DNA from 4 places in the Pseudoalteromonas sp. S1727 genome. Region 3 is predicted to be linked to each of the others. Evidence: predicted binding sites of a transcription regulator. Region 3 holds the regulator's gene; each other region holds the start of a gene.

Region 1 (8,066 bases), on a different contig from region 3:
GCCGCAACATCGGAGCCTTGTGGTTTTCCTAGTACTTGGGTGTCGCCTTCGATGTCTAGGATATCGTCTTGTACCTGAAAAGCCAGTCCAATTGCATCACCAAACTGTTTTAATTGTATTAATGTTTTTTGCTCAACCCCTTTTGCACACAGTGCCCCTAAGGTGATTGCGCAGTTTAGCAAAGCCCCTGTTTTTAGTTGATGAATTCGCTCAAGTTCAGCAAGACTCACCGCTTTGTTTGTTGCGACAATATCCAATGCTTGACCACCAACCATACCTTCAATGCCCGATGCTTTGGCAAGTGTTGCAATCATTTTTAGTTGCTGCTGAGCGGGAACATCAAATACATGATTGGCTATTAAATCAAATGCCAGTGTTTGCAGGGCATCTCCTGCTAAAATTGCCTGGGCTTCACCATACACAATATGGCAAGTAGGGCGACCGCGGCGTAAATCATCATCATCCATTGCAGGCAAGTCATCATGGACTAACGAGTAACTATGAATGCATTCTATGGCGGCGGCTAACACATCTAAATCCTGATGCTTTGCGCCAAGCATTCTGCCTGTGGCGTATACTAAAAATGGTCGTAGCCGTTTACCGCCATTTAAAACACTATAATGAGTTGCCTGTTTGATACTATCCTCTGTATCCAATGGTTGCTCAAAATACCGATTGAGAGTGGCTTCAACATCACGTTGAGCGCATTTTATTTGCTCTGTTATTAACACTCGTTATTCCAAATCATTATCAAAGTTAGTAAGCGGTGACTGACTATCATTACCCATCAAAATAGCGACTTTTTGTTCTGCTTGTTGCAACTTGCTAGATGATGCGCCAGCCAAAGCAATACCGCGTTCAAATTGTTTTAATGATTGTTCAAGCGAAAGCTCACCTTGCTCCATTTCTGTGACGATTAAGGATAATTCTTCAAGCGCTTGCTCAAAGCTTAGGTTCTCTGGTTTTTTAGTCGCCATAGTGGATTCAACTTAGATGATAGAAATGTGAGGCCAATTTTAGGGGGAATGCTAAACTAGGTCAAAGGCTGATGCGTTTTTTTTGAATAATAAACTATATTCTTGTCACTGATTAAATGCTTTTACTCAGATTTAAACCTTGCAGGTTAAGCGTGGTAGATTAAAATGCCAAATAGAGCTAAACGTTTTCATTTCATTTTTTTCAGTAAATGGTTTAAGTAATTCAATACATTGCCGATAAGCAGTTAATAATAAAAATTTACTGTCGCGGGCAGTAAAGCATGAGTTCCTTTGGAGGGGTAAGTGGATTTAGCAACCATTATAGGTATTCTCGGCGCTATTGGCTTGATTGTCATGTCCATGTTTTTGAGTAGCAGCGGCGAAGTGGCGATGTTCTACAATACTCCGTCTGTAGTGATTGTATTTGGTGGCTCGATTTTTATCGTGTTATCAAATTATACAATGAGCCAGTTTTTTGGCATTGGTAAAGTTGCTGCCAAAGCGTTTATGTTTAAAATCGAATCTCCCGAAGAGCTTATCGAAAAAGCCGTTGAGCTTGCTGATTCAGCACGTAAAGGAGGGTTTTTAGCACTCGAAGAAGCTGAAATACCAAATGCATTTATGCGTAAGGGCGTCGATATGCTTGTCGATGGTCATGATGCTGATGTGGTTAGAGCGACACTACAAAAAGATATTGCACTGACTTCTACTCGCCATGAATCGGGAGCGGGCTTATTTAAAGCGCTTGCCGATATTGCCCCTGCTATGGGCATGATTGGTACACTTATAGGTTTGGTGGCAATGCTATCTAATATGGATGACCCTAAAGCAATTGGCCCGGCAATGGCGGTCGCACTTTTAACAACCCTATATGGTGCATTTTTAGCCAACGTAGTGGCGATACCAATTCAAGTTAAATTAGAGCTACGTAAAGACGAAGAAGCAATGAACCAGCGTTTGATTTTAGATGCTGTGTTAGGTATTCAAGATGGTCAGAATCCAAAAGTTATCGAAGGCATTTTGAAAAACTACCTCGCTGAATCAAAAAGAAAAGTCGATACTGAGGAGTAAGCATGTCTGAGCAAGAGTGCAAGTGCCCACCACCAGGACTTCCTGCTTGGATGGGGACGTTTGCGGATTTAATGTCATTGTTGATGTGCTTTTTTGTGCTTTTGCTCGCGTTTTCAGAAATGGATGTGCTGAAATTTAAACAAATCGCGGGCTCGATGAAGTTTGCTTTTGGTGTGCAAAATAAAATAGAAGTAAAAGATATCCCCAAAGGGACATCGGTGATTGCCATGGAATTCACCCCAGGTAAACCTGAACCTACTCCGATAGAAACCATTCAACAGCAAACTGTGGAAATGACCCAGCAAATGTTAGAATTTCAGGCGGGTGATGAAAGCTCTGCGGGTGGGCGTCAAGAACAACGTGGTAACAAGCGCGGTGGTGAGTCGCAAAGTACTGCGCAACAACAAGCCTCTGAGCAATCAATTGCTGCAGCCGATCAAGAGCAAGTTAATGAGCTGGTGAAAAAAATAGCGCAGCAATTAGAACAGCAAATAATGGATGGGGCGATTGAACTGGAATCGTTAGGTCAGCAAATTATTATTCGTATTCGCGAAAATGGTTCATTTCCTTCTGGCAGTGCCTTTTTACAGCCTAAATTCAAACCTATTATTCGTGATATAGCCACGCTGTTAAAAGATGTGCCAGGTGAAATTACGGTCTCGGGCCATACTGATGACTTTCAAGTATCTAATGAGCTGTATACCAATAATTGGGACTTGTCATCAAAACGAGCTGTTGCGGTAGCAAGCGAAATGCAAAAAGCACAAGGCTTTGATAAAACTCGTATGGTTGTAGTTGGCCATGCAGAAACACGGCCATTAGTTCCTAATGAAACTGACGCAGATAGACGTCGTAATCGCCGCGTAGAAATATCAATCATGCAAGGGAAGGCAAAAGAATCTGATCCAATAGATGTTCGTCAATGATGCTTGGCAAAGTACCTAATTTAGCTTAAAGTGACTTTTTAACAAGTGTAACGGAGTGACGTATGAAAAAGGTTGATATATATAGCTATATGCCGGGCAATGGTTCTGGTGGCGATGAAGAAGAGAAGAATGTTAAGTAACGCCAATGCCTAATTGGGTGAACAATGTAATTTTTATGCTTGAATATAGCTGGGTGTTATTTTTACTACCAGCTATTTTTGTATTTTATTTACGTAAGGATTGGCTGGCATTTCGATTCGTCTTGATTACAGCTTTTTTCTTTTCGTATGGGGCCGTGATTTATTCAAGCCTAAGAGAATTTGATGACCCTTATATTTGGCGTTACGTAGTTTGGGCATTTAACGATCTAGCGTGGATGGCTTTGATTGCCTACTTAGGAATTAAAGATAAGGTGTACCTTTGGCAAAGTGTCATTGGCCAACTTGTAGTTATAGCTGCACCCTTATTACAATTATTTCGTTTGGTTGATCGTCACTTGTGGGATCTCTCCTACAGCACGATGATGTATAAAACACTGCTACCTATCATTAATACTGCAACAGTGGTGGTGTGTTATCTACCATTGATTTACTTATTATCCCGTAAATCGGAAACGTCAAACAAGGTTAATATTTCCCAGTAAATTTATGTGTGCTAGACTACTGTTTATATAAACAGTTGTTGTGGCTTGCTATGAAATTATACATTGCTGAAAAACCATCCCTTGGTCGTGCGATTGCCGATGCCCTCCCAAAGCCGCATAAAAAGCATGATGGCTATATTGAAGTAGCCAATGGTGATTGCGTTTCTTGGTGTATTGGCCATCTGCTAGAGCAAGCCGAACCTGACGATTATAATGAGCAATATAAAAAATGGCGCTTTGATGATTTACCTATAGTGCCACAGCAATGGCAGTTAAAAGCAAAGTCAAAAACTCGTAAACAGCTTACAGTACTTAAAAAGTTAATCAAACAAGCCGAACAGCTTGTTCACGCTGGCGATCCGGATAGAGAAGGCCAATTGCTTGTAGATGAAGTCATTGAACAAGTCAAATTATCACAGGCCAAAAAACACAGTATTCAACGGTTATTGATCAGTGATTTAAACGTCAGTGCGGTAAAAAAAGCATTAGCGAGTATGCGTACCAATCGTGATTTTATTCCTCTAAGTGTTTCTGCACTGGCACGCTCTCGTGCTGATTGGTTGTTTGGCATGAATCTAACGCGTGCTTATACCTTAGCTGGGCAAAAAGCAGGGTTTGGCAACGTGCTTTCTGTTGGGCGAGTACAAACACCAATATTAGGGTTGGTGGTTCAGCGTGATAACGAAATTGCTAATTTTGTCGCTAAACCTTTTTATGAAGTATTAGCCCATTTAAGCACCGAAAATAAAGAGCCATTTACTGCAAAGTGGCAACCAAGCAAAGCGTGTGAACCTTATCAAGATGAAGAGGGGCGAGTGCTGCATCGCGGTCTTGCTGAAAATGTTGCATCACGTATCACAGATCAACCTGGCAAAGTGACGGCACTTGAGCAAAAGCAAAAAAAACAACAAGCGCCTTTACCTTATAACTTGTCAGCTTTGCAAATAGACGCTGCTAAGGCATTTACAATGCCTGCGCAAAAGGTACTAGATATTTGCCAAGTGTTATATGAACGCCATAAACTTATCACCTACCCTCGTTCAGATAACCGTTATCTTCCAAAAGATCACCACCGGGAAGCTGCAAGCATTATAAAAGCAATTGCGACTAATGGCGGGCAAAGTAACGCAGTTTGCCAAGGCGCTGATACCGCTATTCGCAGTAAATGTTTTAATGATGCTAAAGTTGCTGCGCATCATGCAATCATACCCACGGCTAAGCAGTTAAAGTCAGTAAGTTTGAATGCTGATGAAGCAAAAGTGTATGGCTTGATTTGTCGTCATTATCTCATTCAGTTTTATCCTGATTATGTTTTTAATGAAACGAAAGTTGAGGTTACCATCGCGGGTGGTTTATTTAAGGCTAATGCTAAACAAGATGTTGAACTTGGTTTTAAAGTGCTGATGGGTCGATCTGAGCTTAAAGATCAGCAAAGATTACCGCCATTGGTTAAAGGGCAAGTACTTCATTGTAGCCATGGTGAGATTATCGATAAAATGACCACGCCACCGGCACATTTCACTGATGCCACCTTACTAAGCGCGATGACAGGGATAAGCCGTTATGTCAAAAACCCAGATATCAAGAAAATTTTAAAAGAAACAGATGGCCTTGGAACGGAGGCTACCCGAGCTGGTATATTAGAGCTATTGTTTAGGCGACGGTTTTTACAGCGTCAAGGTAAATCAATTTTGGCAACACAAACTGGTAAAGCGTTAATTGCAGTTCTACCAGAGGGGTTAGCTAGCCCCGACTTAACTGCAAAATGGGAAGCATCATTAGGTGATATTGCCGAGCAACGACTGAGTTATCAGCAGTTTTTAACACCACTACTGAGTGATTTATCGCATTTTATCGATCAAGCAGGGCAATGTAATAGCCAAGCCTTTGCGCACTTACCAAAAACGCCGCCAAAGCGACGTTTTAAAAGAAAGCCTAAATCTAAATCGGCTTAGCGGATTTACTGATTAAATAACGCAACGGCAGCATTACTCATCGCTTTTATTCCTGTTGGCAGTGCTACTTTATAATCAGGTGCAAATTTACTTGAATGCAATGATGGTAAAGTGGTCCCTGATTTTTGTGCCGCAGCGTATTGAGCTTGTTCAACTCCACCTAACCAAAATAAGGTGATGGGAATATTTTTGTCAGTTCGACCATACAAGCCAAAATCTTCCCCAGCCATTACCGCTTCTGTTTCTAGTACATTACTAGCACCAATTGCAGCACTAATTGCACTACGAACAATATTTGTTTGTGCAGGGTTATTATAAGTTGAGGGAATTGATTCATCTTCATGCACAAACACTTCTGGCATAAGCGATTCTTCTAAGCCAGCGCTTAATGCAATCCCTTGTGAAATACGTTTGATTGCTGCAATTTGTTGTAAACGCACTTCAGGGTTATAACTGCGTAAAGTAAGTTGTAATTTCACTTCATCAGAAATGACATTATGTTTAGAGCCACCATGGATAGAGCCAACAGTTATTACTGATGGCTCTAACGGTGAAAGCTCACGGCTAGTGATGGTTTGTAGTGCTAATACGATGCGTGATGCAATGACCACAGGATCAATCGTAGTGTGTGGATAAGCACCATGACCGCTTTTTCCTTTGACTGTAATATCAACAGAATCGACACTTGCCATGGTGTACTCGTTTTTCATACTGACTTTTCCTGCGGGTACGCTGGCACTGACATGCAGAGCAATAACATGATCAGGAGTGGGGAATTTAGAGAATAACCCCTCTTTGAGCATTGCTTTAGCGCCACCCCCCACTTCCTCTGCAGGTTGTGCTACCATCATTAAAGTACCTTGCCATGCATTTTTATGCTTCACTAACTGCTGAGCAGTACCAATGAATGAACTCATATGAATATCGTGGCCACAGCCATGCATTACACCAACAGTCGCACCATGCTCATTAGTAACAGTGACCTTAGACGCATATGGTTTGCCAGTTTGCTCAATAATAGGTAAACCATCGGTATCAGTGCGGATCATAATTGTTGGACCATCACCATTTTTATAAATTCCGACTACGCCAAACCCACCAACATTGTCAGTGACTTTAAAATCAAGTTGTTTGAGTTGTTTTGCTATTTTCTGTCCTGTTTGTTGCTCGCGGTAAGAAAGTTCGGGGGACTGGTGTAAATCTAAGTAAAACTTTTCAATTGCAGGCATGGTTTTATCTAGCTTGAGATCTAACGTCGTGGCGCTGACCAGTGGACTTATAAAAAGTAGGGCGGCGTAAAGTTTGTGAAATTTCATAAAAGACCTTTTTGATTTATGGCTTGTGAGCGGGGCTTGTAATTATTATATCTGCCACCATATAAAACCCTAAATAGTCTGATATGGCAATCAATCGTAATGAATAATATGGTCAATGTTAATCCGCAAAACCTGCAACAAGTACTAGGTGAAACTTCACAGCAAAAACTGGTACTACTTAGCTTTTACTCTGCACAGAGCCCTGAGTGTCAATCGCAAGCAGCCATTTTAGAAAAAATTGTCGGCCAATACGGTGAGCATTTACTCGTTGCAACGTTAGATTGTGATATTGAACAGCAATTAGCTGCGCAATTAGCACAACAAATTGGTTTGCAAACACTGCCAACTCTTGTGTTTTTGAAAGATTCTGCGCCAGTTGATATGTTAGCGGGGGCACAGTCTGAGCAACAAATACGCGATGTGTTAGCTAAGCATTTACCAGCACAACACGAATTACTGCTAGAGCAAGCTAAACAGGCTTTAATAGCACAAGATCTTAATAGTGCCTTCAATTATGCAAAGCAAGCTTACGAATTAGACACTACCAATGCACGAATTAAATTGGTGTTGGCAGATATCTGTATACAAATACATAAGCTTGATGATGCGCAAGCACTACTGGCATCTGTAGCAGAAAATGAGCGTGATGCTTACTTTACAAATATTCAAGCAAAATGCGAGCAGGCTCTTTTAGCACAAGAATCACCAGAAATAAAAGCATTGCAAGTTCAGGTTGAAAAATACCCGAATGATTTAGAAATTAAAGCCGAGCTTGCTGACGCATTAAATCAGGCTGGTCGCAAAGAAGAAGCGTTAGAGCTACTTTTTAACATTTTGAAAAAAGATTTAAATTTTGCTCAAGCAAAGCCTACTTTTTTAGATGTAATAGCGTCTTTACCTGATGGCGATAGCTTAGCCGCAAAATATCGTAGAAAGCTCTACAGCATACTATATTAAGGAAGTTTTGTAGCAGACAATAAAAGCACCACGCCACTGTGGTGTTTTTTTATACTAAAAACTTGCTAAATACAAAACCTAAGTAATACTTAAGATCCTCTCGAGAAAAGTTTGTCTGTTTTTTATTCAGTGAACTACATGTTTTATGTGTCTTAGTGCGTTTTTTGTGCGAAGTTCGCTTTTTTTTATGTTTCTATTAAAAAACGCTTGCGTAAAATTCG
Region 2 (8,066 bases), on a different contig from region 3:
GGCTAAGCTCTAAATAGTCGCGGCTAAAAACAAAATCACCCGTTGGCGTGACACGCATAAAGTCAGTGGTTTTAAAATCAATCACGGGCACACCAAAGCTGTGTAACTCATGCATAAAACTTTCGGCAATTTGATTACCCAGTAAAGTAGCGTCGTTGTAGTTGTCATCTAAAAAAATAAAGCTCGACACGGCAAGTGGCGTTTTACTGTTTACGTATTGCAGATTTTCAGCCATATCTTGCATGATGCCGCGTACGTAGTGATTAATATTTTTACGCGTTGGCACGCTAACTTGGCTGCTGTCATTAATAACGGGGGCATTGCTTTGATACAAAGAATTAGTTTGCCCTGGCGCAGCAACAGCTCGTTGATCATTTACCAATTGTGGGGAGTTATTGGTCAGTTGTGCGCCACTGCTCGGTTCCATCACTTGTGCACACCCAAATCCCAGTGGCAAACATAAAGTTAATATTAAGCGTTTCATGAGAGCTCCTAATTAGTATTCGCTGCGGTAGATGTAACCGTCGCGCTGTTGTATTTTTTCATCACCCCACATAACGTTGATGGGGATCTCGGTGCTAGCGGCAGATACAACGCGGCTGTCCTGGGTATTTACCATGCGGGCATTAACTATATAGGCATGTTGTTGCCGTGTAAGTGTGCCGGTGATCACAAAGTCAATATTCTGACGTTGGCGTAATTTACTAATATCGCGACTTAACATACCGTCAGCGTTACTGGCTAGGTTAAGGTGTTTTTCAAGGCGATATTCAATGGTGTTATAGCCTAGTTGCGTAAACTGGGTTAATAAACTTTCTTGAATTTGTTGACTCAGCCCAGCTCCCTGCCCTTGCGCCAGCTCAGTATCAAGCGCATCGGCTAAGTAAAAGCTAGTGACGGCAATCCGCGCGCTGCTTTTAAATGGCCCATTGACGTGGCTAAGCTGGGTGCTTAAATCGCTCACATACTGATGCACCGTATACGGTGCCATCGTCGCTTTTGGCGCTTCGGTGCTCGGTGCTGGTGGTTTTTCTTGCGTTAAGCTACACGCAGTTAAACTCAGCAATAATAAACATAACAAAAGGCGCATAATTGCCATCCTTACTAAACATGGCAATTACAAAGCAAGTATTATGCCTATTTATAGTTTTACTGGGTTATCTGTGTAGTAACTCACAATACAACTCACTTGCTGCTGTTTTAATTTGTCGCAATCAGCTTGGGCATTTTTTTGATACTGGTAAGCCCCAAGTTTTAAGCGATAGTAAGTTATGCCTTTTACATTTGCCGTTTCAACATTGGCGATAGTCGTTCCCGTCAGTAAACTTGGGGCTTTATGTTGCATGGCTTGCCAACTTGTTGCCAGTTGCGCTTGCTGAGTGACTGAGATAATTTGTAATGCAAATAACGCGGGGGGTGTACGTTGTGGCTGAGCTACAGGTGCCTGTATTGGCGGCTGTGCTTGCGCGGTCATCGCAGTATTACTTTGAGCTGGCTCTTCATTGGCTATTGCTGTTAATTGGGTTATCAATAAATTTAAATCACTCTCAATCAATAACAACCTTTCAATATCAGGTTTTATTGCTTGCCACTGCGCTGAGCTTGTTTGTAGCTGTTGTAACTCTGATTTGGTTATTTGTACGTACTGCTCATTGTTTGTTTGCACTGTTTGCTTGGTGCTGCTGCAGCCAAAAAGTAATAAGCCAGATAATACAAATACGGCGCACTTAATCATGACAAGAGGTGGTGTAATATTCATTGGCATTCCTTTAATGAAGTATTGTTCGTTGTTCAAGCTTACAGTTTAAACCCTGTGCGATCAGCGACTGGCAGATAGTTGCAAACTCAGGTTGCGCCTGCTCAGCATACCCTAAAGCGAGTATATACTTATTTTGCTGTCGATCGTGAATATAGAATACATCCTGCTGCTGTAACCCAAGCCGTGGGCTTATTAAACGTAAATAGGCTTTTAACATCATTAACGATGAGAAGTTGCCCGCATTTACTATTGTGCCAGCCACTTGTTCTAGGGGTTTAAGGGTAAAATCAACACCAAGTAATACATCTCCCTTCGGGGATAAATTAACCTTAACATGTTGCGTATTTTTTAATGCTTTACGTTCTTTAAACTGCCCATCAATCACCGCCTGATATTGCCCTGGCCGCAAATCGGTAAAAAGATAATAACCATCGAAAGCGGCTTGTGTTTGGGCTACTTTTTTACCGTTTTCATCTAGTAACGCTATGTTGGCATACGGTTGTATTTGCGTATGTTCACCTTGTTGGGTGTATATCACCCCTTCAATTTCACTGGCATTGTTTAACGGGTAATCCATATACTCAATAAATCCGGCCCGTGGTGTGATTGAAAAACCATCGTGGGCGGGGATCATAAATGGATCTGCAAAACTATTTCTATCAAGTATGATATCAGTAGTACGGTTAGCGGGCATGCTGGTTAACAGCGCAATGCCTTGCTCATCTGTAATCGCTTGGCGATGATTTTGCACACCTTTGACTTTAATACCCGCGACCCCCTGCTCGTCAGGATCCATTATGCCGTTGTTATTCTGATCTAAAAATACTTTAACCAGTAAACTCCCCGTACTGGTTAAGCTTCGATTTGACATAAAAGCACGGTTATTTTCCCTATCGTAACCAAAACTAAAGCGGCTATATAAGCTAAACAGCCAATTATCATTACTGTCGTAGTTAATAGTACTGCTTAAGTTAAAATCATCATTTTGCCAATTCAAGCCCAGATCTGCAGATTGAACGTTCTCATTTAGGGTATTTCTAAGTGTCAGCTCAGCTTGCAACTTTGCAGTAATACTGCGATTAAATTCGGCTTGGTAACTTAAAATATCACTCTCTGGTGATATTAAATAATCAACACCAAAACGGCTGTATACCCGTCCTATTCGCCCTTGAATGCGTGTTGCGCCATATACTTGGCTCTGTTCATTTACTTTTTGCCATTGCAAAAGGTTGTTTACCGAAAACCCTGAATAGCTATAATTAAATCGGTTATAGGCTTGCTGTAAATCACGACCTGAACTTGAGTGCTGTAATAAAAAGTTATTTTGATAATTAAGCCGACCATAATTATTATCCATCAATTCACCTGACATATCGAATTGATAGCTTTGAAAATCTTGCTGTTGTTCCGAACGGTCCGTTACAGTAAAAAGGAGTGATTGTTCTGCCAGTTGCGTTCTTGCTGTGAGCTCTAATTCATTTTGCTGTTGGTTGTTTTGCTCGTAGTCAACATTAAGCAACAGTCTTTCAAACAAGTTAATGTTGCTGCCAAAAGCGAATTGGTAAAAGTCATCATCTTCGCGCTTTTGCGCCATAGCGCCGGTGTAAATAGCAATATTATCTGTTAAGCCTCGTTCGTAACGCCCCGCAGCCAACCAACCACTTTGCTGTGGATTACTCTCGCTCCCTAATAATTGTTTACCTTGCTCTGAGATTGACACTTCGTATGTCGCTTCACCTTGGCCTAATTGGTTGCCGTCAATAAAGTAATATTCTGTTTTACGTTCAACTTGCCCTTGCGGGCCGTAAAAGATCAATTCAAAGTTATTTTCACCATACAATAAATCAACATCAGCAAAGACATAGCGCCCATCGGCAAGGCTTAACTGTTGTTCAATTAACAAACCATTGCGATAAAGTTCAACATCCCAACCCGGCTGAATAGCACCGGTGAGGTTAATTCGATTATTATCTATATTGCGGTCTAACTGGTAATTAGAAAACTTAACACCACGTCCGTACTGACTATTATAGCGACTCCCGACTTGTGTCGCGGTGATATCACCAAAGCGTATTTCGCTTGCAGCAAAAGCACCGAGTAAGCTGCTATCTAATGCTTGTTTAGAGAATGTGAGTCGTGAGTCTGTTAATAGGTCTTGCTCTCGCCCGGCTAAAAAGTATTCCGCTGAAAGGTATGCAAAATCTTGCGCACCTAATAATGAATAACTAGTGCGGCTACTGTCATTATCTCGGCGGTAATTAAGTTGTAAATCAGCCACTGGGACAGAAATAACTTGATAAGGGCTTGCTTTCCAAGGCTGGGTAGGCTGATTATCCGTATGATGCTGGTTATTAAATTGACGGTTTTTTCTCTGCTGTTGAGCGACAACAGGAAATAACTCATCAGTGGTTACTTCGAGCGTTAAATTCGCGTAATCAGGGATGATCTCCACCATAAAAGCAGATTCTAAAACCGCGGCATCGATATAAATATCATCATCAATCAATAGTTGCTGTGAAAAAAGTACCACCTCTTGATTATTTACAACGAGTTTAGCGGGTTCAGTAGCACTGAGTGAAAATAAATTACCTTGCTCAATAAACCATCCTGCGGCAGAGCCGCTCGCCACATCAACATCAATAGCAAGTTGTAATATTTCAACTAACCCCGACAAACCAAGCAAGACCCCTTGCTCGCTTTTTATTGCAAACGCTTCACCAAGATACATATCGTTGAGCGATAAAGAAAAAAGTAAAAACTCACCAGCCGCAATACGCTGCGCAGCAGGCTGGCTGTGTTCGACTATAGCGGGCGGTGGCGCACTCACTGGTGAGTGAGATTGATTTAATTTAGCTTGAATAGCTTTAAGCGTGCGCAGCGCATCATTGGTCGGCACAGTGCTTGCAAAACAGTGCGCGCTTAACAACATAAGGCCTATGGCCAATACACGGGTCATTTTAATAACTTAATATCGCTTAAAGTTATTTCCCTATAGCCAAAGTGTAAGAGGCAAAATCAACTGCGTTATATTCTTCAGCCCCTTTGTAATCAATGAGTACATCGCCATTTGCAGGTAACTGTTTATCTTTAAATAAACTGAGCGTTGCTGTCACTGTATCAACTTCAGGGTAAACACTTAAATTGCTAATTTCAGCAATTTTCTCTTGCCCACCCGATGCATTTTTAACATAAGCACTGAGCTTGCCATAGCTACTAAAGTTAGTATGTCGTTGCAATTGAACTTGAATTTGTGGCTTGGCTTGATCAGCACTTTTTACAATGCTTGCCTGTGCAATAGTCACCTTGGGCTGCTCTGCTTGCTCACGAAAAATAACGGGAATGCTAAAACTCATAATCATATTGATCTGTATTCCTGACTTTTGCTCTGTATTTTCGTTAGGTAAAGCTTGAAATAATAAGTGCGAGCGATATTCGCCAGGCTGTAAACCTTTCGGTTTGCGAACTGCAATTTTAACCGTTTGTTTTTCGCCCGGTGCTAAAGTCACCTGTTTCGGGGATAAGCGTGTCATTGGCGATAAACTACCTTCACTCACCTGCTCTAGATTTTTATAACCGCCAGTGGGTAAAGCTTGTTTTTCACTCCAAACTACTCGATACGTACGTTGTTCATTCGAATTGTTGATCACCGTGACTTTAGCACTACGTTGACGCTCATCAAAGGTAACACGAGTAGGTGAAATCAATAAGTTTGCCACTGCCACTTGGCTAAAAAATGCTGTTAGCAGCACACACATCACTGTTAATTTATTGAACATGTCAGTCCTTAGTAGTCAATCGAAATTTCTAAATTGGTCGTAGAGGAATAGTCGCCATCTGAGTAATTCTTACTGCTAGGTTTTGTTATTAAAGTACCGCCAATAAACACTTTAGCTTCACCAAAGTCGTCGGTAATGACAGACATATTAGACAAACCATTTAGGCGTACTTCAAACTCGGCACTACTGCTGCCTTGGGTATTGTGCTGAACTTGTACAGGGCGAACCAATGTTATTTTCAACTCGGTATGTGCAGGGTAATCAAGTAGTAAAAGCTCGGCTGGACGCCCTTTTTCAAGCACATAAATATTACCCAATGTATTTATGTCGCCGTCAGCTTTGATGATCACAGAGCTCGTATTTGTATTGCTTGGTATAACCAAAGTGCCAAAATCAAGCGACTGCTGCTCAATACTCTTAGCAAGATAATTAGGGCTGTAAATTAAAGCACTTACAGCCACTGCATACGAAAGTAGGCGCATTAAATATAATTAATACGCAACTTCGATTTGAAAATCACCAGAATAAACCCCATCGGCATAAGCTTTATTAAATGCAGATGAGTTAGGTGTACTTAATGTTGCACCTATATTAAATGAAACAGTTCCATCTGTAGAATCAACCATTAAATTAGGCGATCCTTCTGTATAAGTTGCGTTTTCATTCGGACCGGAAGTAATTACATATGTCCAGTTCCCAATAGTAAAATTTGGTCGTCCATCATCTTTAGTGCCTTCATATTCTAAAGTAGTTTGTGTTGGGCTAATTATTTTTAATTGCGCATTTTTAACCGCTTCAGATACAGTAAAAGAAGCAGGCGTTCCGTCGTCAATAATCGAGATTGAAGCATTAGCCCCCGTTGAACTACTAGTAGAGACGGGACTTGCAGAAGGTAATGCGCTAACAACTATACTAGCAACATGAGCGCCAGATAAATCAGCAACAGCACGGATAGTACCAAAGCTTAAATCATCTCCCGGGGTTAAAACAACTGAGTTCTGCACAGTTACTTCGGCTCGAAAAGTCGATGTTGTAGATATCGCACTAAAAGGCACAGCTAAGATGCTTACAGCAAGTAATGGAAAAGATAATTTCATATTAAGTCCTTATAAGAATTGGGATATTACCGTATTTGGCCCCATCATAATTTTTATCGACACTTAGAACAATTACTTTAAGCTTAATTACTAAAAAATCAGATAAATAACTTATTTTATTACAAAAGCTGACCAACAAATGGGGCACTGATACACTTTTGCCCTAAATTTTGCGCTAAAGAACAAAACAGATTCGCCTCTGTATAATTTTTGAATGGCCCAACACGTAGCCCATATAAAGTAACGCCTTTATTTTGACGCTCAGTCATTACAAAATCTAATTGGCTAAATGCTTGAGGGTATTCACGCTGTAACCTTGCTATTTGTGTTCTTACTATTTCCGGCTTTAGATAAAGTCCGAGCTGAGCTCCAGGTAAAGAATCACTTGAATATGGCTGTTCATTACTTGCAGCTAATTGAGTTTGCTCTTTTGACTTGATATCAGCTCCAGGTGCTATGATATCATCCCGACTGTGCACGGCTGCGGTACTCGTTTGACGCAGTACTACTGGGTTTTCAGCTATTTCGGTGTTAGACGAAAGTGCCATTATTAGTAATTGTAAGTCTGCTTCCATTGCAGCTAAACGCTCGATACTCTCTTGTTGTGAATGCCATTGCTGAACATACTCTTTGACTTGTTGATCTGATATTAATGCTGGTTTTTTTTCAGGCTCGTGCGCTTTGCTACTGCACCCGTTTAGCAAAATAGTTATGGTGATCAATGCAATTGTAGGCCAAGCTTGCTTTTTTAAACACATCATTTTTTGCACATCATGAAATAACAATGCTGTATTGTAAGCAAAGTAAGTGCCAGTTTCAGTATTTTAGATCATAAAAAAAGTGCCATACTGGCACTTTTTAAATTGGATTAGCTAAATGAACTTAAACTAAGGTTTTAATAAAGTCACTAAGCTCATCTTTAAATTCATCACGACGTAATGCAAATTCAATAGTCGCTTTTAAGTAACCTAACTTGCTGCCACAATCATGACTACGGCCTTTAATGGCGTATGCATCAACGGCTTCTTTGTCCATTAACATGGCAATAGCGTCGGTAAGTTGAATTTCATCACCTGCCCCAGCTGGGGTTTTCGCAAGTAATGGCCAAATGTTTTTACTTAAAACATAACGTCCTACAACAGCTAGGTTTGATGGCGCCGAATGCACGGGGGGTTTTTCCACCATATTTTTAATCGGTGCGCTATGCCCTTGTTCTAGCTTAGCTTCACCTAAGTCAACTACACCAAATTTATCAACATGTTGCATTGGTACTGGCTCAACCATAATTTGGCTGTGTGCGGTTTCATTAAAATGCGCGATCATTTCTGCAAGGTTGTCTTTATGCAGATCGCTTTCTACATCATCAATAATCACATCAGGTAAAATAACCACAAATGGCTCATTGCCAATAATAGGGGCCGCGCAGTTAATCGC
Region 3 (8,066 bases):
TTGAAGTTTTTGGCGCTTCAACCGGTGTTGAAGGTGAAGCTGCGGCTTGGCTACTGGTCGTATTACTAACGATACCAAAGCTACCAACACCGTGTAACTCATCTAACAGGCTATCAAATTCGTCATCTGTAATATCACTATTCGATGAATCATTACTTACCGAACTTGTTGTGGCTGCCGGGCTTTGCCCTTTACCATGCAGTTCATCAAGTAAACTTTCAAATTCATCTTCTGTAATTTCATCAATTTGCACTTCAGTCGTATCGTTTTCGACCTGACCATCAAATAAAACATCAAATGCAAATGGGTCGTCATCATCTAAAATCGCGTCAGCATCAACTTGTGGAGCTGGGGTACTGTCAATTGGTGATGCACTACTGATTTCATCTGCACTCGGAGGCAGACCAAGTTTGTGTAAAACGGCAAGTAATTCAGGATCTGCAGGCTCAGGCTTTTCTCTACTTTGAATAGTCGCAAACATTTCGTTAATTGTATCGAGTGCTTGTAGGATCACATCCATTAGCTCAGAATTAACTTTACGCACACCTTGGCGTAATAAATCAAATACGTTTTCAGCGCCATGACAAGCATCAACTAGCTCGGTCATACTTAAAAAACCAGCACCGCCTTTTACCGTATGAAAGCCACGGAAAATTGCATTGAGTAATTCGGTATCATCTGGGTTATTTTCAAGCTCCACCAGCTGTTCTGACAAAAGCTCAAGAATTTCTCCAGCCTCAACTAGAAAATCCTGTAAAATATCTTCATCGACTTCAAAGCTCATGCCGTTATCTCCTCTTAGAAGCCCAAACTTGATAATAAATCATCTACATCATCTTGCCCTGAGACAACATCATCACGAGATTCTTTATCAATAATTGGCCCTTCTGGGCCTGCAATTTTATTTTCAGCAGGCATTTTTTCAATGGCTGGTGCTACTATTTTTGTTTCTCGATCGTCTTGGCTACCAAATGCCGTTAACAAATGGATCAAGCTGTCTTCTACTTCTCTAACTAATTCGATCACTCGGCGGATCACTTGGCCAGTCAAATCTTGGAAGTCTTGCGCCATTAACACATTGGTCATTAGCCCTTGCAGTTCATCCGTTTTAGTTTGTGAGTTATTCATAAACTTATCTAAACTATGACAGAGAGTTTTAAACTCACCCAACTCAATTTCACGACTCATGAGGCGATCCCATGTTGGTTTGATGTGTGAAATCTCATCAGCGAGTTGTTGAGCAATAGGTAAACTTGCTTCTACCGCGTCCATGGTTTTATTAGCAGCGTTCTCTGTCATTTCCATAACATAGTTAAGGCGCTGCTTTGCATCAGGAATTGCTTCGGTAGTCAAATCAGCTAAACGTGTGTCGAGTTCAAAATTTTTCAACGCGTCATGCAGCTGACGTGTCAACTTACCTACTTCGGCGAATAATTCTGATTGCTCTTTTGACGCAGCATCAATAATTAATTGATCAGCTTTATCTTGTTCACCATTTTCAAGGTAAACTACAAGCTGACGGGCTTGCTCTAAACTGATCTGAGGCGCAGCTGGTGCTGACATAAGCCTCTCCTATTTATTTAACCTAAACGCTCAAACACTTTTTCCAATTTGGTCTTAAGTGTCGCAGCTGTAAATGGCTTAACGATATAACCGTTAACACCAGCCTGAGCAGCAGCAACAATTTGTTCTTTTTTAGCTTCTGCTGTGACCATCAAAACTGGAATATGTTTTAGGCTGTCATCAGCTCTAATGGCACGCAACAAGTCAATCCCTTGCATACCCGGCATATTCCAGTCTGTTACTACAAAATCAAATTCTTGATTTTGTAGCATTGGCAATGCTGTTGAGCCATCATCAGCTTCTTGTACATTTGTAAAACCTAAATCTCTTAACAGATTTTTGATAATACGTCTCATCGTCGAAAAATCATCAACAACAAGAATTTTCATGTTTTTATCCAAAACATCCTCCGGTGAGGTCTGAACCTATATTTACTTACTACTAATTTATCCAGTCATTGATTTTTGCTTTTAGCTTAATCATCGCCTGACCATGTATCTGACTCACACGCGATTCGCTTACATCGAGTATATGTCCAATCTCTTTTAAATTCATTTCATCGTTATAGTACAGCGATAATACTAGCCCATCTCGTTCAGGTAAGGATTGTATAGCTGCTAACAATGATTTATTAAAGCGTTCATTTTTAACATTATTAAAGGGCTTGTCTAGCGCTAAATCATGTCCTACTGGGGTAATAACATCTTCGTCAACCCCTAAATCTTCTATTCCTAGTACTTTGCTGGAGTTCACATCACTAAGAATATGATGGTACTCATCGAGTGTAATATCAAGTTTTTCAGCAACTTCAATATCTTTAGGCTCGCGATTAAGTTCACTTTCAAGTTCACTAATTGCCTCAGCTACTCTACGACTATTACGATGTACAGAACGAGGTGCCCAATCACCACGGCGCATTTCATCAAGCATTGCGCCACGAATACGAATACCTGCAAAGGTTTCAAAACTTGCACCTTTGCTTGCATCAAAATTTTTCGACGCTTCAATCAGCCCTATCATTCCCGATTGAATCAAATCATCGAGCTGCACACTCGCAGGTAAACGAGCGATTAAATGACACGCCACTTTTTTGACAAGTGAGGCATGTCGTTCAACAATCACATTTAGATTTTGTGTAGATTGATATCCCATCGCTTTATTCACCGATGCTGTCATAGTTAGCCGTTTACTAGTTTTTCTATGAAAAATTCTAAATGGCCAGAAGGTTGATTAGGTATAGGCCATTTAACTGCTTTTGTCGCTAATGTTTTAAATGCTATTGCTGCAGGGGAGTTAGGGAATAAGTCAACAATCACTTTTTGCCGACGTGTTGATTTACGCATATTCTCATCGTAAGGGACAGTGGCAACCAACTCCATCGATACATCCAAAAAGCGGTCTGTTACTTTCGAGAGTTTTGCAAATAACTCATGGCCTTCACGCATGCTGCGAACCATATTAGCCACGATTTTAAATTTATAAACACCATGCTCACGGCTTAATACCTTGATTAAGGCATAAGCATCGGTAATAGAAGTTGGTTCATCGCATACGACGACCATGACATCTTGGGCTGCGCGAGAAAAGCTTAACACCATGTCAGAAATACCAGCAGCAGTATCAACAATCAATATATCAAATTCGGTATTTAATTCGCTAAATGCGCGGATCAGACCAGCATGTTCAGAAGGTGAAAGTTCGACCATGCTTTGCGAACCAGACGTTGCTGGCACTATTTTTATTCCAGCAGGACCTTCCACCAAAATTTCGTCGAGTTCACACTCGCCTGATAATACATGAGAAAGGTTACGTTCTACTCGCAGTCCGAGCATTACATCGCAATTCGCCAAACCTAAATCGGCATCCAGTACTAATACTCGGTTTCCGAGTTGACCTAAGGCAATCGCAGTGTTTAGTGAGACGTTCGTTTTACCAACCCCACCTTTACCACCTGTGACAGCGATAACTTTAACGCCCTTATTATTGTTTTGACTCATTTTACGCAGGCCACTTGCTTGATCTAATACTGTGTTAATCATACATCCCTACTGTGCTTGACGCTACTGCTTGACGTCGTGAATGTTGCGCTTTTGTTCTTTTTAAATACAATTGTTCAGCTTTTTTTACTAATTTCTCTGCATTAGCGACCCTAATGTCTTCAGGCACACGCTGACCATTAGTAAGATACCCTATTGGGAGGCGATTTTGAATCGCTATACTAATAATCTCGCCTAAACTTAACGATTCGTCTAATTTAGTGAAAATACAGCCACTTAATTGTACTTTTTTAAAGTGCCTTACGGTTTCTTGCAATACATTAATTTGAGCTGTAGCACTGAGTACTAGATAGTTACGAATATCAACTCGTTGATTACGCATTAGCGTGTTCAATTGTTCGGTTAAACGTAAATCACGTTGACTCATGCCAGCGGTATCTATTAATACTAGACGCTTATTGCGTAAATGGTATAAAACTTCAGCTAATTCATTGGCATCTTTAACTTGTTTTACACCACAGCCAATAATACGGCCATAAGTAGCTAATTGCTCATAGGCACCAATGCGGTAAGTATCGGTGGTGATAAGTGCGACTTTATCAGCCCCATACTTTTGTGCCCCCAGAGCGGCAAGTTTAGCAACTGTGGTTGTTTTACCCACTCCCGTTGGGCCAACAAGTGCAAAAACGCCGCCTTGGCGTAGAATCTCGTTATTAGTGGTATGCATTTGGTTTTCAACCATTTGCAACAATGCTTGCCATGCTTGTTGACGCGATACATCATCAGGAATAAAGCACGCCATTTGTTCAGCCACTTCGCTATCAATCCCCATGCCAACTAAACGGTCAATCATACATGCACGCGTTGGATCGCGACGTGCTAAGTCTTGTTGCATTAAACCTGAAACTTGATACTCAAGTAATTGACGCATTGCAGCCATTTCATCACGCATCGCGCTGATTTCATCGGTTTTGGCTGCGTTTTTGCTTGGTATTGGGGCATCCAAATCATCAAAGCCACTTTCAAGTTCATCATCAAACCCTAAGCTATGTGCTTGGGTCTCTGGACGAGCTACACTCTGACGACGAGCAAAATCATTATGTGTTGGTTGCTCATGACGAGTTTGCTGTGCTTGTTGCTGTGGCTGATATTGGGTTGCGGTGTCAATTCCTGACTGACTAAACATTGAGGCAAGCTCAGGTGAGCGCGGACGAGGTGATTGGCGCTCTAATAATGCTTGTAAGCTATCTGCTACTGCAGCTTGCGGCTCCGGCTGGGTGCGTTGCGGCGCAGGTTTAACAAAGTGAGTATTTGTTTGTGCTGTTGTTGCCTGTGGCTGTGCCGGCGCTTTAGGGGCCGCTTTTTCATAATCAACGGCGGCAACAATTTCTACCCCATTGGCTAATTTTTTATTTGACATGATAACCGCATCAACACCGAGTTCATCTTTCACTTCTTTTAGTGCGGTACGCATATCTTTAGCAAAAAAACGTTTTATTTTCATGGTTCAACCCCTTTAAAATCCGATTATTGGCCTACTGAGCTGACAATCTTGATCTGTCTTTCATCTGGTACCTCTTGGTAAGACATCACCCGTAATCCTGGAATGGTGTACTTAACAAAACGAGATAACACAGTGCGTAACATTCCTGACGTTAGCAATATCGAAGGTTCACCGGCCATTTCTTGGTTTTGATGCGCTTCATTTAAAGATTGTTGAAGTCGCTCTGCAAGTCCTGGTTCTATTCCGGCCCCTTCGTCGCCTGCATTTTGCAGTGACTGATGCAACATCTGTTCCAACTCAGGCGCCAAGGTTATGACAGGGATTTCTGATGACATACCAACCGCGTCTTGAACTATCAGTCTGCGCAGTGAAATACGCACTGCTGCCGTTAGTACATCTGGGTCTTGACTACGTGGGCCATACTCAACGAGGGTTTGCACAATTGAGCGCATGTCACGAATAGCAACGCCTTCATTCAAGAGGTTTTGCAATACTTTTACAATAACCGTCAGTGGTAAAGTATCTGGCACTAGCCCTTCAACTAAACGTGGATGACTCTTGGCAAGCATATCAAGGAGGTTTTGCACTTCTTCATGGCCCAGTAACAATGCCGCACTATTGGTTAATAACTGGCTAATATGGGTTGCAACGACCGTTGCAGAATCAACTACGGTATACCCTAGCGATTGCGCTTCATCTTTTTGATCGGGCTTGATCCACACTGCATCTAAACCAAAGGCAGGATCTTTTGTTTCAATCCCTTTGATGGGGCCAAACACTTGTCCTGGGTTTATCGCCAGCTCATCACCATGTTTGAGCTCACCTTCACCAGTAGATACCCCCATCATAGTGATTCTGTATGCATTCGGGTCAAGCTCTAGATTATCGCGAATATGAACAGGGGGTACTAAAAACCCCAACTCTTGAGATAGTTTTTTTCGTACCCCTTTTATCCGGTTAAGTAACTCACCACCTTGTGATTGATCAACCAAAGGAATTAAACGATAGCCAACTTCAAGACCTATAACATCAACTTGCTGCACATCATCCCAGCCTAGCTCTTTTTGCTCTTGTTTATTTGCAACACCGGTGCCTGTAGCGCCTCCATTTGCAGCTTCAGCTTCTTTTGCGGCCGCTTCTTTTAGTTTGCTTTGCTGCGCGTAATAGGCAAGATAACCCAGTAGTGCACCCAAGCTTAAAAATGCAAAGTGGGGCATCCCTGGCACTAACCCCATCACAATTAAGATACCTGAAGCGATAAATAATGATTTTTCGTTACCAAGTTGCTTCTTGAATTGGTCGCCCATATTGAGCGATTCATTTTGACGAGTAACAACAATCGCTGTACCAATTGATAGAAGTAATGAAGGAAGTTGAGCCACTAGGCCATCACCAATAGTCAGTAAGGTATAAACTTCCATTGCCCGACTAAAACTTAAATCGTGTTGGATCATACCAACAAATAAACCACCGACGATATTGATAACCAAAATCACAATACCGGCAATCGCATCGCCTTTTACAAATTTACTGGCACCATCCATTGAACCATAAAAGTCGGCTTCGCGGGTTACTTCTTCACGGCGATCTCTCGCTTGCTCGGCACTGATAAAGCCCGCATTTAAGTCGGCGTCTATAGCCATTTGTTTACCTGGCATTGCATCTAAGGTAAAGCGCGCGGATACTTCCGAGATACGCCCAGCACCTTTGGTAATTACCACAAAGTTGATGATGATCAAGATTAAGAATACTACGAGGCCAACCGCATAGTTACCACCGATCACAACTGAGCCAAATGCTTCGATAACTTTACCAGCAGCGTCCCCGCCATTATGCCCTTCCAACAATACCACTCGGGTACTGGCAACGTTAAGTGCTAAACGCATAATGGTCGCAATCAATAGTACGGCTGGGAACATACCAAACTCGACGGGTTTCATGGTGTAGACAGTAACCAGTAAAACCACCAGTGCTAAAGCTATATTAAACGAAAAAAGAATGTCGAGTAAAAATGACGGGAGCGGTAATATCACCATTCCCAGCGCTGCAAGCACTAATAAAGGCGTACCAACACCTTTCAAATACTCTTTTTTATCTTTATTAAGTTGTTGTAATACAGCTTTAAATTCCATAATTCTACAATTTCAAAAAATTGACACTACACGGAATTTGCAATAACTATTCCAAGTTATTGATTGCTTGATTAATACTTGTAGGCATCAGGGATGGGCAGTGTTTTATTCAATTTGGTTGGACGCTTTCCGCGACCTTTTTGGAATCGTTTAAGCTGAAATACATAAGCTAAAACTTGTGCCACCGCAGTAAAAAGTTGATCGGGGATTTGATCGCCCACCTCAGCGGTATGATACAGTGCGCGAGTCAGCATCGGGGATTCCACAACCGGTACTTCGTTACCAACGGCTATTTTTCTGATCTGCATCGCCATTTCATCAACGCCTTTGGCAACCACAATTGGCGCTCCTGCGCGTTCGGTATCGTACTTTAATGCAACTGAATAATGAGTTGGGTTGGTTACCACCACATCAGCATCAGGGACATCTTGCATCATTCTGCGCTGCGACATTTGTCTTTGCGTTTGCCTGATACGGGCTTTTATTTGTGGATCACCTTCAGAGTTTTTATATTCATCTTTCACTTCTTGCAAGGTCATTTTTAACTCTTTGTGGTGCTTATGACTTTGGTATGGCGCATCAATGGCCGCAATAATTGTTAGGGTGCAGGTCAACCCTAAAAACATCCATGCCAATATTTCTAAAGCGTGAATAATATTACCCGGCGCACTTTCTATACTTAAGTGGAGAATTTCATCAAAGAAGGTATTAATCAAAAAAACGGCAAAGCCTGCAACCACTGCAAACTTTAAAATAGATTTAACCAGTTCAACACCTGCCTGCGGACCAAGCATACGTTTAATGCCTTTGGCAGGCGACATTTTGCTGGCTTTTGGTGCAGCGGCCTGCCAACTAAAGTTAAAGCCGCCA
Region 4 (8,066 bases), on a different contig from region 3:
CTTTTGAGGCTTGGCCCCTCACCTTTGCCTGCTTAGCACTGGCAATTTACACCACTCAAACGACAAAACCTAAACCACAATATGGTAAGTTAGCCAGCAAACGTGCCACTAAATATGGTTTTATATTTGGCCTTGGCTGGTTTGGCGCAGGCATAAGCTGGGTGCATGTTTCAATTGCCACCTTTGGCGGTATGCCATTGATTGCCTCAATATTACTAATGGTGTTGTTATGCGCTTATCTCGCCATTTACCCTGCACTGGCCTTTATGTTTGCCACACGCTTTGCCAGCAGCCCTAATAGCTATGGTTTATTGTTACTCAGCGGTTTTGCCATCACCGAGTATTTGCGTGGCGTGGTAATGACCGGTTTCCCTTGGCTAAGCTTTGGTTATACGCAAACCGATAGCCCATTAAATCAACTTGCCCCAGTGATTGGTGAATTTGGCTTAACCCTTGTTTGTATCGCTATTGGCTTTGCGCTCTACCGCCTGCTGTTTACTCGTGACTTCAAAGCAGCAGTAGCCAGTTTAGTGGCTCTCGCTTTATTGTTTAGTATTACTCATTATACGCGAACTAACAGCTACAGTAACAAGACCATTAGTACCTTATTGGTACAAGGCAATATCAAACAACACCTGCGTTTTGACCCGAGTGAATTTTGGACCACGATGAGTAAGTACCAAGATATGACTCGCCCGCATTGGGATGCAGACTTAATCGTTTGGCCAGAAGCCGCCGTGCCGGAAATAGAAGCCCTTGCAGATAGCTATTTAGCAGGCTTAGATAGCGCAGCTTCATTTAACAACACCGCTCTCATTACTGGTATAGTTGACTATCAACGCGACACTAAAGCTATCTTCAACACCTTGATTGTAGTTGGTAATAAAGAGCACGACGACGAGCATGGCCATTATCAATACCTAGGTAAAAACCGTTACCAAAAACACCAATTACTGCCTATTGGTGAGTTTGTGCCGTTTGAAGATATATTACGTCCTATCGCTCCCTTATTTGATTTGCCCATGTCATCATTTTCTCGCGGTGACCAAGTACAAAATAACTTACGTGCTAATGGCTTAAATATCTTACCGGCCATTTGCTATGAAATAGCTTTTGCTGATTTAGTGCGTGGTAATTACCACAATGATTCAGATATTTTATTTACCGTCAGTAACGATGCCTGGTTTGGTGCCTCCCACGGCCCTCACCAACATATGCAAATAGCCCGCATGCGCGCCCTTGAATTACAACGCCCGCTAATACGTGTTACAAACAATGGTATCAGCGGTGTCTACGACCCAATCAGTCAAACTCAAGTCAGCATGCCACAGTTTGAAGCCGATACCTTAAAAGTGAACGTTAAGCTCATTCAAGGCGACAGCATCTATAGTCAATATGGTAATCTGCCAGTGTGGCTAGTCGTGGTGTTAATGGGAGTTGTGGGGATGATTGCAAGGCTCAAGGTCAAAGATGAAAGGAACTAGAGGTTTCATCGAGCAATTTCTTATAAATATACCTACTATAAAATGCGCGGGGTAAACCCGAGCCTACGCGGATTTACCATTTGTAGCAGCGATTTACATCGCGACAGCCTATATATTAGACTCTACAGCATGCTGTGCAGGTAAAATTGCTATTTCGTAAATAACTTTTCAAACAATCGCTTTGCATGTTTTAAGCCATCATCCGTAAGGATGACTGATTTGGCTTTACCTACCGGGTCGCCTATTAGGCCTTTTTCATGCAGCCGATTAGTTACGTCCCAATCAATTTGTTTCCATGCACGGCAATGGTCGTGCAAGGTTAAATACATCAGTGCTAATGCAGCGTCGTCTATTTTATCTGTGTCTATTTGCATATGCTGATCCACTATTGACTAAAGTTTTACTTATATTGTCATTTTAAAAGTAGCCGTTCAACAGCCACCATTATAATTTACCCAGCTAGAAATCGTCACGCAGCTCAAATTCATACTTGTTATGCTTTATTTCACTGGTTTGTAATTAATCATTAGGTCATACCAAGATTACTTGAGACAATCACCACCGTCATTTTTAAATAGAGTTCATTATGAAACTATTAGTCAGAAATTTAGCACGCACCACTAGCGAACACGATATTCGCACACTATTTACCGTTCACGGTAAAGTTACTAACTGTAATTTAGTCCTAGATAAAGAAACTGGCCAATCAAAAGGCTTCGCGTTTGTTGAGATGCCAGACAATGCTGAAGCGAATGCAGCAATCACAGCGTTAAATCAAACCAGTGTTGATAAAAGCAAAATACGCGTAAAATTAGCCGATGCTTAATGTAAGTGGTTGATAAAACACTTACGCTTGTATAAACAATAATGGCTTGAATCTACAAGCCATTTTTATTACTTATGCATTACGCGTTTTTACGGTGCCGCTGGGTGCTCAACAACAAAGTCTCTGCTTTAGCACCTAAATACACATAAATCGCCAGTGCAATTAATAACCCAACGACTGCTAACATCATGTAAATAGCCGGTAATAAGTATTGAGATTGACCCAGTGCTGCTTTAAACATGGTTAGTAAAGCTTCAATAGACACCGCAATCAAAATAGTCGAAATAAATCGCGTGATTGTTCGCCGTGTAGAGCTGTGCCTAAAGATGTCTTTATGCATCAGAATTTCTTCTTCTAGAATGGTTTTACCCAAATCGAATATTGCTAACGCTAAAGTAATAAAAATAATAATACTAAATGGCTCAAGCGGATCCTCTGCTAACGACGTGGTAAAGAGTAAATTATAAATATCGCCAAATACCCGATAAAGTAAAAATAATACTAAACAAAATAAGCAGCTAACAATAATGCCATAGCCAGCTTTAAAAAATGGCGTCATATTTGCGCGAGTACGATCCCCCATAATAAACTCAATTAATTGAGTTAAGCATACATCAATAACTAAATACGCTTGCTCGCCATGGGGGTGATCAAGCGCTTTAACTGCTGATATACATAAGTGATTTGTCGCTATCGAAATATAGGGCGCAGTAAAACGAGTTTGTGATTGCTGTTGAATATCTTGAAAATAAGGGCGTTCACTTAAATCTTGTGCGTCACCCCGATTGTTTAAGGTTTTCATATACTGGCGTTTAAAACAAACATTGTTGCCCAACTGCACCCCGTTTTTATCTAAACAATACTGCAATTCCAAAAATGGATATTGAGCCACTAAATGACGGTTATCTTGTTGCTTTTTAACGCCATCGGCAAGGCTTGCTAAAATTGAATCGAGTAATTCATGAATAACAGGTTGATACTCTTGATAACGCTCAACACTACTGATGTAACTCATTCTGGCCATAATTGGAGCTCCTAACTGCATTATTAGGATCCAAAGCAATTACAGAACCAACTTTAAAAAAACATAAAAATCAATGCACTATGTTATTTTATAAATAATAACAAACTATTTTGCACCACGTGCGTGCATAGTGCGGTGCAATAAATTTAGCTTGCAAAAAACTAAGGGAGCAAGGTTAGGGATTTTACACTTATCGTAGCTGTGCCGCCGTGCTCATCGGTTAGATCCGGCACTAAATAAATTGCATTGATATGTTCCAGTATCATACCTACATCAATTGATTCAACAGGTGTCCAACTAGGACGCGAAAAATCATCTAATGTAAAACACCGCGTTGTCCAATTATCAGCTGGCGCTAACTTATGTTGATAATGAGCATAACTTTTATCCCCCAGCCCACCATAATCTTGCTGTGACAATTTAACGACTAAGCCGGTACTGCTTTTATATTCCAGTGCAATAGTGGCCACCGCTGCCAATGATTTATTTGGTAAATCATAAATCAATTCAACCCATGAATTACTTTTAGCATTTAACCGTGGCACACGAGAAAACTGGATCCAAATATGATCATCATTAATCAGTTGTGATTTTGTTTGTACACTGCTACCAATGGCATCCGTTGCGTAATGCCAATCGTGTTGTACAACAGAGTTGACTTTCAAGCTCGTGGGGCAATTGTGTTGTGCACTTAGCGGTAATGACGTAGTAACTAGTACGCCACAACTAAATAAAGTCACTAGTAGCGGGTTAAGCATATGCATCCTTTTTATTGTTTTTCTTATCCAGTCTTAGGGCTAGTTTGCAGTATTTTGATCGTAAAGTCTGTACCTATTAGGTTGTTTTTGACACAAAAAATGGGCTATTCAGCCCATTCTTTAGTAAATCAATTACTTTTAAACTTCATCATCAAAATCTTGCACTTGACGTTGCGCAGCTCGCGCAATGATTTCAACATAGAAAGATTCTAAGCCTTGCTTTTCAATCTCACTAATTGAATTACTGATTTCAGCAACATGTACTACTTGTGCATCTTCGGCAGTGTTGCCAAATTTACAATCAAATGCCCAGTAATCAGCATCAACTGGCAATGTTTTGTTACGCTCTCTTTTCAAATACTTTTTAACTTCATGCTTTGCAGCATCTACCATACGTGGGTATTTGATTTTCTCATGATTCAGCGTGAATGTTTTCTTCATTACGTTCCTAATTACCTTGATTTAATGATGATGACATTTACACCAAGTAAGTTGGAAATGCCATTTCGGTCATTATAGCAATTGCATTTAGTTTTTGGATGCTTTTTTTACCCGAAAGTAAATAAATCTGCTTGCTGATAATGATATCAGCCTAACATCACGCCTGTGCAAGGTGCAAGGGTTGATGGAGATCGTCATTATTAAGGCTATCGTAGAATGCAACTGCATCCATTTGTGGATGATCTAATTGGCTTTCTTTATTTAAATGACGCTTGCGTACAACGGGTTCGCAGTTATCAATTACTAGCAGTGGAATATGGTTTTTATCATCGCGGATCACTAATGGCTCAGGTGTAAGGCATGAGCGCAAACGAATATCCGCCATCCCCCCTTGCTGTAATCGTTGCGCATTATGTTGTCCAATTAGCATATCAAATTGCGCAGGTGCCAGTGCTTGCTCAGGACCTGCCCCTAAGTATTTGCGTAATTGAGTTTCACTTTGTGTTGTCGCATGAGTATCAACGGACGTCTTAGGTAAATGAAACTGACTAAAATCGAGCGCATCATGTGAGAGCATTGCCAATAATAATGCAAACTCACCACGGCGTGATTCACTCACACTTTTGGCAAGACGATTATTAAGTTGACTCTCTGTGATTAACAAATCATCGATTTGCATAGACTTTAGCCGATTAAAGTAGGGAATAGATATTTATCGGCATTATTTGCTATTTCTTTAGCTTTTTTCTTTACTTAAATACTCACTTTGCTATTATCAGCGCCGTTGCATTGGAGGGGTTCCCGAGCGGCCAAAGGGATCAGACTGTAAATCTGACGGCTCAGCCTTCGCTGGTTCGAATCCAGCTCCCTCCACCACTTTTCTATCGCTCAGTTAAGTGGGGTCAAATGTAACAAAATTAGTGTGGAGGGGTTCCCGAGCGGCCAAAGGGATCAGACTGTAAATCTGACGGCTCAGCCTTCGCTGGTTCGAATCCAGCTCCCTCCACCACTTTTCTTCTCAAGTATTATCCTTATACCAATCGACTTAAATATTTAACCATTCTAGCGGGCTAAATAAAGCGCTAACTGCGTTATAAATTTTTCATGTAGAACAACTAGATGTCAAAATTTATGCCTTGTTATCACTCCATTTACCTGTAATAACCTAACGCTATTCAATCACCCATTGTAAACCCGCACCATGCTCTTTGAGCCAGGTTGTTGCTTGCTTATATTCAGGGTAAAACTCACCTACTCGCTGCCAAAACGCAGCACTATGATTTAAATACTTTAAATGGGCAAGTTCATGCACAATCACATAGTCAATAATCGTGTGAGGTGCACTAGCAAGTAACAAATTAAAGGTCAGCGCCCGTCGTCGATTACAACTCCCCCAACGACGTTTATAAGTATGAATACGAATACTGCTTGGTAATGCCTCTGCCATTTTTATACAATACTGTTGTACTCGCATTTCTATATAACTTTCTAGTTGCTCATGTAAAAAAGCTTCAATCAGGCTTTGATACATAGCGTGCTGGTGTTTAATACGTCGAGATAAATTTAACTGCAAAGTTGGCTGCGCCTGATTATTATCTAAGCGCCACTCACAACGTGTTCCAGTGCCATACACCAGTGTTATAGGCTGATCAAAAACAAGAACTCTATTATCTTTTAAAAGATACTGGCGTGTATCAAGCAACTGACTTTGCTTATAGAGCTGCTCATTTATCCAGCCACTTTTACTCACTAACCAGCCCTCAAGCTCCTCAATAGCAACCCCTACAGGGGCATACACTGTCACACTCTGTTGCTGGACTTTAATAGCCACGGTTTTGCGGCGACGACTACGCTTTAACTTATATTCAAACAAACCTGACTCTTGTAACTGTTCGACAGTCATTTAACTAATTACAGGGTGGCTATATTACCTCGCGAAATAACTGCTAATCTATAACTAAGTGGAATTAAATAAAGCGACGTCACAGATGCCAGATAAGCCTTGTTGTAATTATACTTCTCCTGATGGCCATAATTGCCAAGAAACTGACATGGGTTCAGGCTTCTGCTTTTGGCATGATGGAAAGTTTGATAAGTCAGGTTTAGATCTCACCCAAAAATTAGAACGCTATGCAAAAAAAGGAGGATTATTACAAGGGTTACAATTACAACGCGCCAACCTCACCGGACTTAGCTTAATAAAGCAGGATGATGAAGATGGTTTTGATTTATCCTACAGCAATTTTTATCGCGCAACGTTAACACACGCTCACCTATTTAATAATAAAATAGCTCACAGCTCGCTCATGAAAGCCACTTTACATGATGCCAGCCTACATTATTGTAATTTACAAGACACTAACCTGTTGGGTATAAAGCTCAACAACACTCGTATAGATAACATAGATTTAGGCACTGAATTATTACAAGAAAAACAAGCCAAAGCCGCGTTAAAAGATGCCGACCATACTGCAGCACTTGACCTATTTGAACAATCTGAAGAGATATTTCGTAATTTACGAAAAGCATCTGAGCAGCAAGGGTTATTTGAATTGGCTGGCAATTTCACTTATAAAGAGCTAAGGATGCGGCATGCGCAATACCCTAAAGGCTCAAAAAAACGGTTGGCATCAAGCTTTATTGATATGTTATGCGGCTACGGCGAAAAGCCCGAAAACGTGATCCGCTTTAGTTTGTCACTAATCATCTGCTGTGCCCTGTGTTATTTTATCTTTGGCGTGATGGATGCCAGAGGATTAATGCAGCTAAATACTGGGGCATCATTGGGCGATAATTTATCAGCGCTGTTAAATAGCGTTTATTTTAGCGTGGTTACATTTACAACTTTAGGCTATGGCGATATAACACCTGTCGGTTTTTCGCGCTTAATTGCCGCAATAGAAGCATTTTGTGGTAGTTTTTCATTGGCGCTGTTCGTTGTGGTATTTGTGAAACGGATGACACGTTAACTGGTGACTATTTTACAAACAAAAAAATCACTAGTTAGTGATAAATAGTCGCTATAAAATTGGTTATAAATAGTGCTATCATTATGCCCAATAAAACTTAGTAACTTGATTTTACAAAGATTTTAATTTTGTTAAATTTTATAGTTGAAAATGTAAATAACAACTAAACAACTCACATGCATTTAAACTTTTATCAACATAAATTTCAGATAGCGTTAAGCGCTGAAATAAACTAAATTGAGCCGTTATGCTTTCAGCTTTTTTTATTACAGATCAAGATCCTAGCCTTATTATCAATGGTGTATATGACCCGTTCCTAGTAACACTGTCTGTTTTAACTGCTATTTTTGCAGCATTTTTTGCAGCTTACCTAATTGATCTCGCTAAAGAAACACGCTTTAAAAGTTATCAAAGATTGGCCAACTCCACAGCTTCCTTAGTGTTAGCTGGCGGTATTTGGAGTATGCACTTTATTGGCATGCTCGCATTCTCACTCTGTACAAATATTAGTTATGATCCAATACTCACTTTATTCTCATTCATTCCTGCATTTTTCGCTTGCTT

Evidence for each region. The regulator FliA, encoded in region 3, starts transcription of late flagellar genes. The targets are predictions, from matches to a motif close to CTAAAGNTNNNNNNNNNNNNGCCGATA.
Region 1: a site for FliA is predicted at 1,191-1,217, ahead of pomA (flagellar motor protein PomA). Genes of this name have one in related genera too.
Region 2: a site for FliA is predicted at 6,687-6,713, ahead of CWB85_RS00335 (DUF4402 domain-containing protein). Genes of this name have one in related genera too.
Region 4: a site for FliA is predicted at 5,247-5,273, ahead of CWB85_RS09080 (VC2046/SO_2500 family protein). Genes of this name have one in related genera too.

What each region holds. Positions count from the first base shown of each region.
Region 1 is NZ_PNDT01000009.1:330-8,395, reverse strand. It holds gene ispA ((2E,6E)-farnesyl diphosphate synthase) at 1-731, opposite strand, end outside; gene CWB85_RS02255 (exodeoxyribonuclease VII small subunit) at 735-977, opposite strand; gene pomA (flagellar motor protein PomA) at 1,281-2,048, shown strand; gene CWB85_RS02245 (flagellar motor protein MotB) at 2,051-2,974, shown strand; gene CWB85_RS02240 (hypothetical protein) at 3,120-3,617, shown strand; gene CWB85_RS02235 (DNA topoisomerase III) at 3,668-5,572, shown strand; gene CWB85_RS02230 (M20 metallopeptidase family protein) at 5,578-6,888, opposite strand; gene CWB85_RS02225 (tetratricopeptide repeat protein) at 6,988-7,845, shown strand.
Region 2 is NZ_PNDT01000003.1:955-9,020, forward strand. It holds gene CWB85_RS00305 (FlgO family outer membrane protein) at 1-484, opposite strand, end outside; gene CWB85_RS00310 (FlgO family outer membrane protein) at 497-1,090, opposite strand; gene CWB85_RS00315 (SPOR domain-containing protein) at 1,142-1,759, opposite strand; gene CWB85_RS00320 (hypothetical protein) at 1,770-4,715, opposite strand; gene CWB85_RS00325 (fimbrial biogenesis chaperone) at 4,741-5,535, opposite strand; gene CWB85_RS00330 (DUF4402 domain-containing protein) at 5,544-6,017, opposite strand; gene CWB85_RS00335 (DUF4402 domain-containing protein) at 6,027-6,632, opposite strand; gene CWB85_RS00340 (SPOR domain-containing protein) at 6,752-7,393, opposite strand; gene galU (UTP--glucose-1-phosphate uridylyltransferase GalU) at 7,515-8,066, opposite strand, start outside.
Region 3 is NZ_PNDT01000010.1:86,486-94,551, forward strand. It holds gene CWB85_RS03100 (chemotaxis protein CheA) at 1-784, opposite strand, end outside; gene CWB85_RS03105 (protein phosphatase CheZ) at 799-1,563, opposite strand; gene cheY (chemotaxis response regulator CheY) at 1,581-1,964, opposite strand; gene CWB85_RS03115 (RNA polymerase sigma factor FliA) at 2,005-2,715, opposite strand; gene CWB85_RS03120 (MinD/ParA family ATP-binding protein) at 2,742-3,602, opposite strand; gene flhF (flagellar biosynthesis GTPase FlhF) at 3,595-5,064, opposite strand; gene flhA (flagellar biosynthesis protein FlhA) at 5,088-7,196, opposite strand; gene flhB (flagellar biosynthesis protein FlhB) at 7,268-8,066, opposite strand, start outside.
Region 4 is NZ_PNDT01000029.1:17,786-25,851, reverse strand. It holds gene lnt (apolipoprotein N-acyltransferase) at 1-1,484, shown strand, start outside; gene CWB85_RS09105 (DUF6429 family protein) at 1,634-1,858, opposite strand; gene CWB85_RS09100 (RNA recognition motif domain-containing protein) at 2,071-2,310, shown strand; gene CWB85_RS09095 (PDC sensor domain-containing protein) at 2,390-3,334, opposite strand; gene CWB85_RS09090 (hypothetical protein) at 3,496-4,092, opposite strand; gene CWB85_RS09085 (DUF6172 family protein) at 4,231-4,533, opposite strand; gene CWB85_RS09080 (VC2046/SO_2500 family protein) at 4,691-5,212, opposite strand; tRNA gene CWB85_RS09075 (tRNA-Tyr) at 5,325-5,409, shown strand; tRNA gene CWB85_RS09070 (tRNA-Tyr) at 5,458-5,542, shown strand; gene CWB85_RS09065 (M48 family metallopeptidase) at 5,705-6,436, opposite strand; gene CWB85_RS09060 (ion channel) at 6,522-7,502, shown strand; gene CWB85_RS09055 (PAS domain S-box protein) at 7,750-8,066, shown strand, end outside.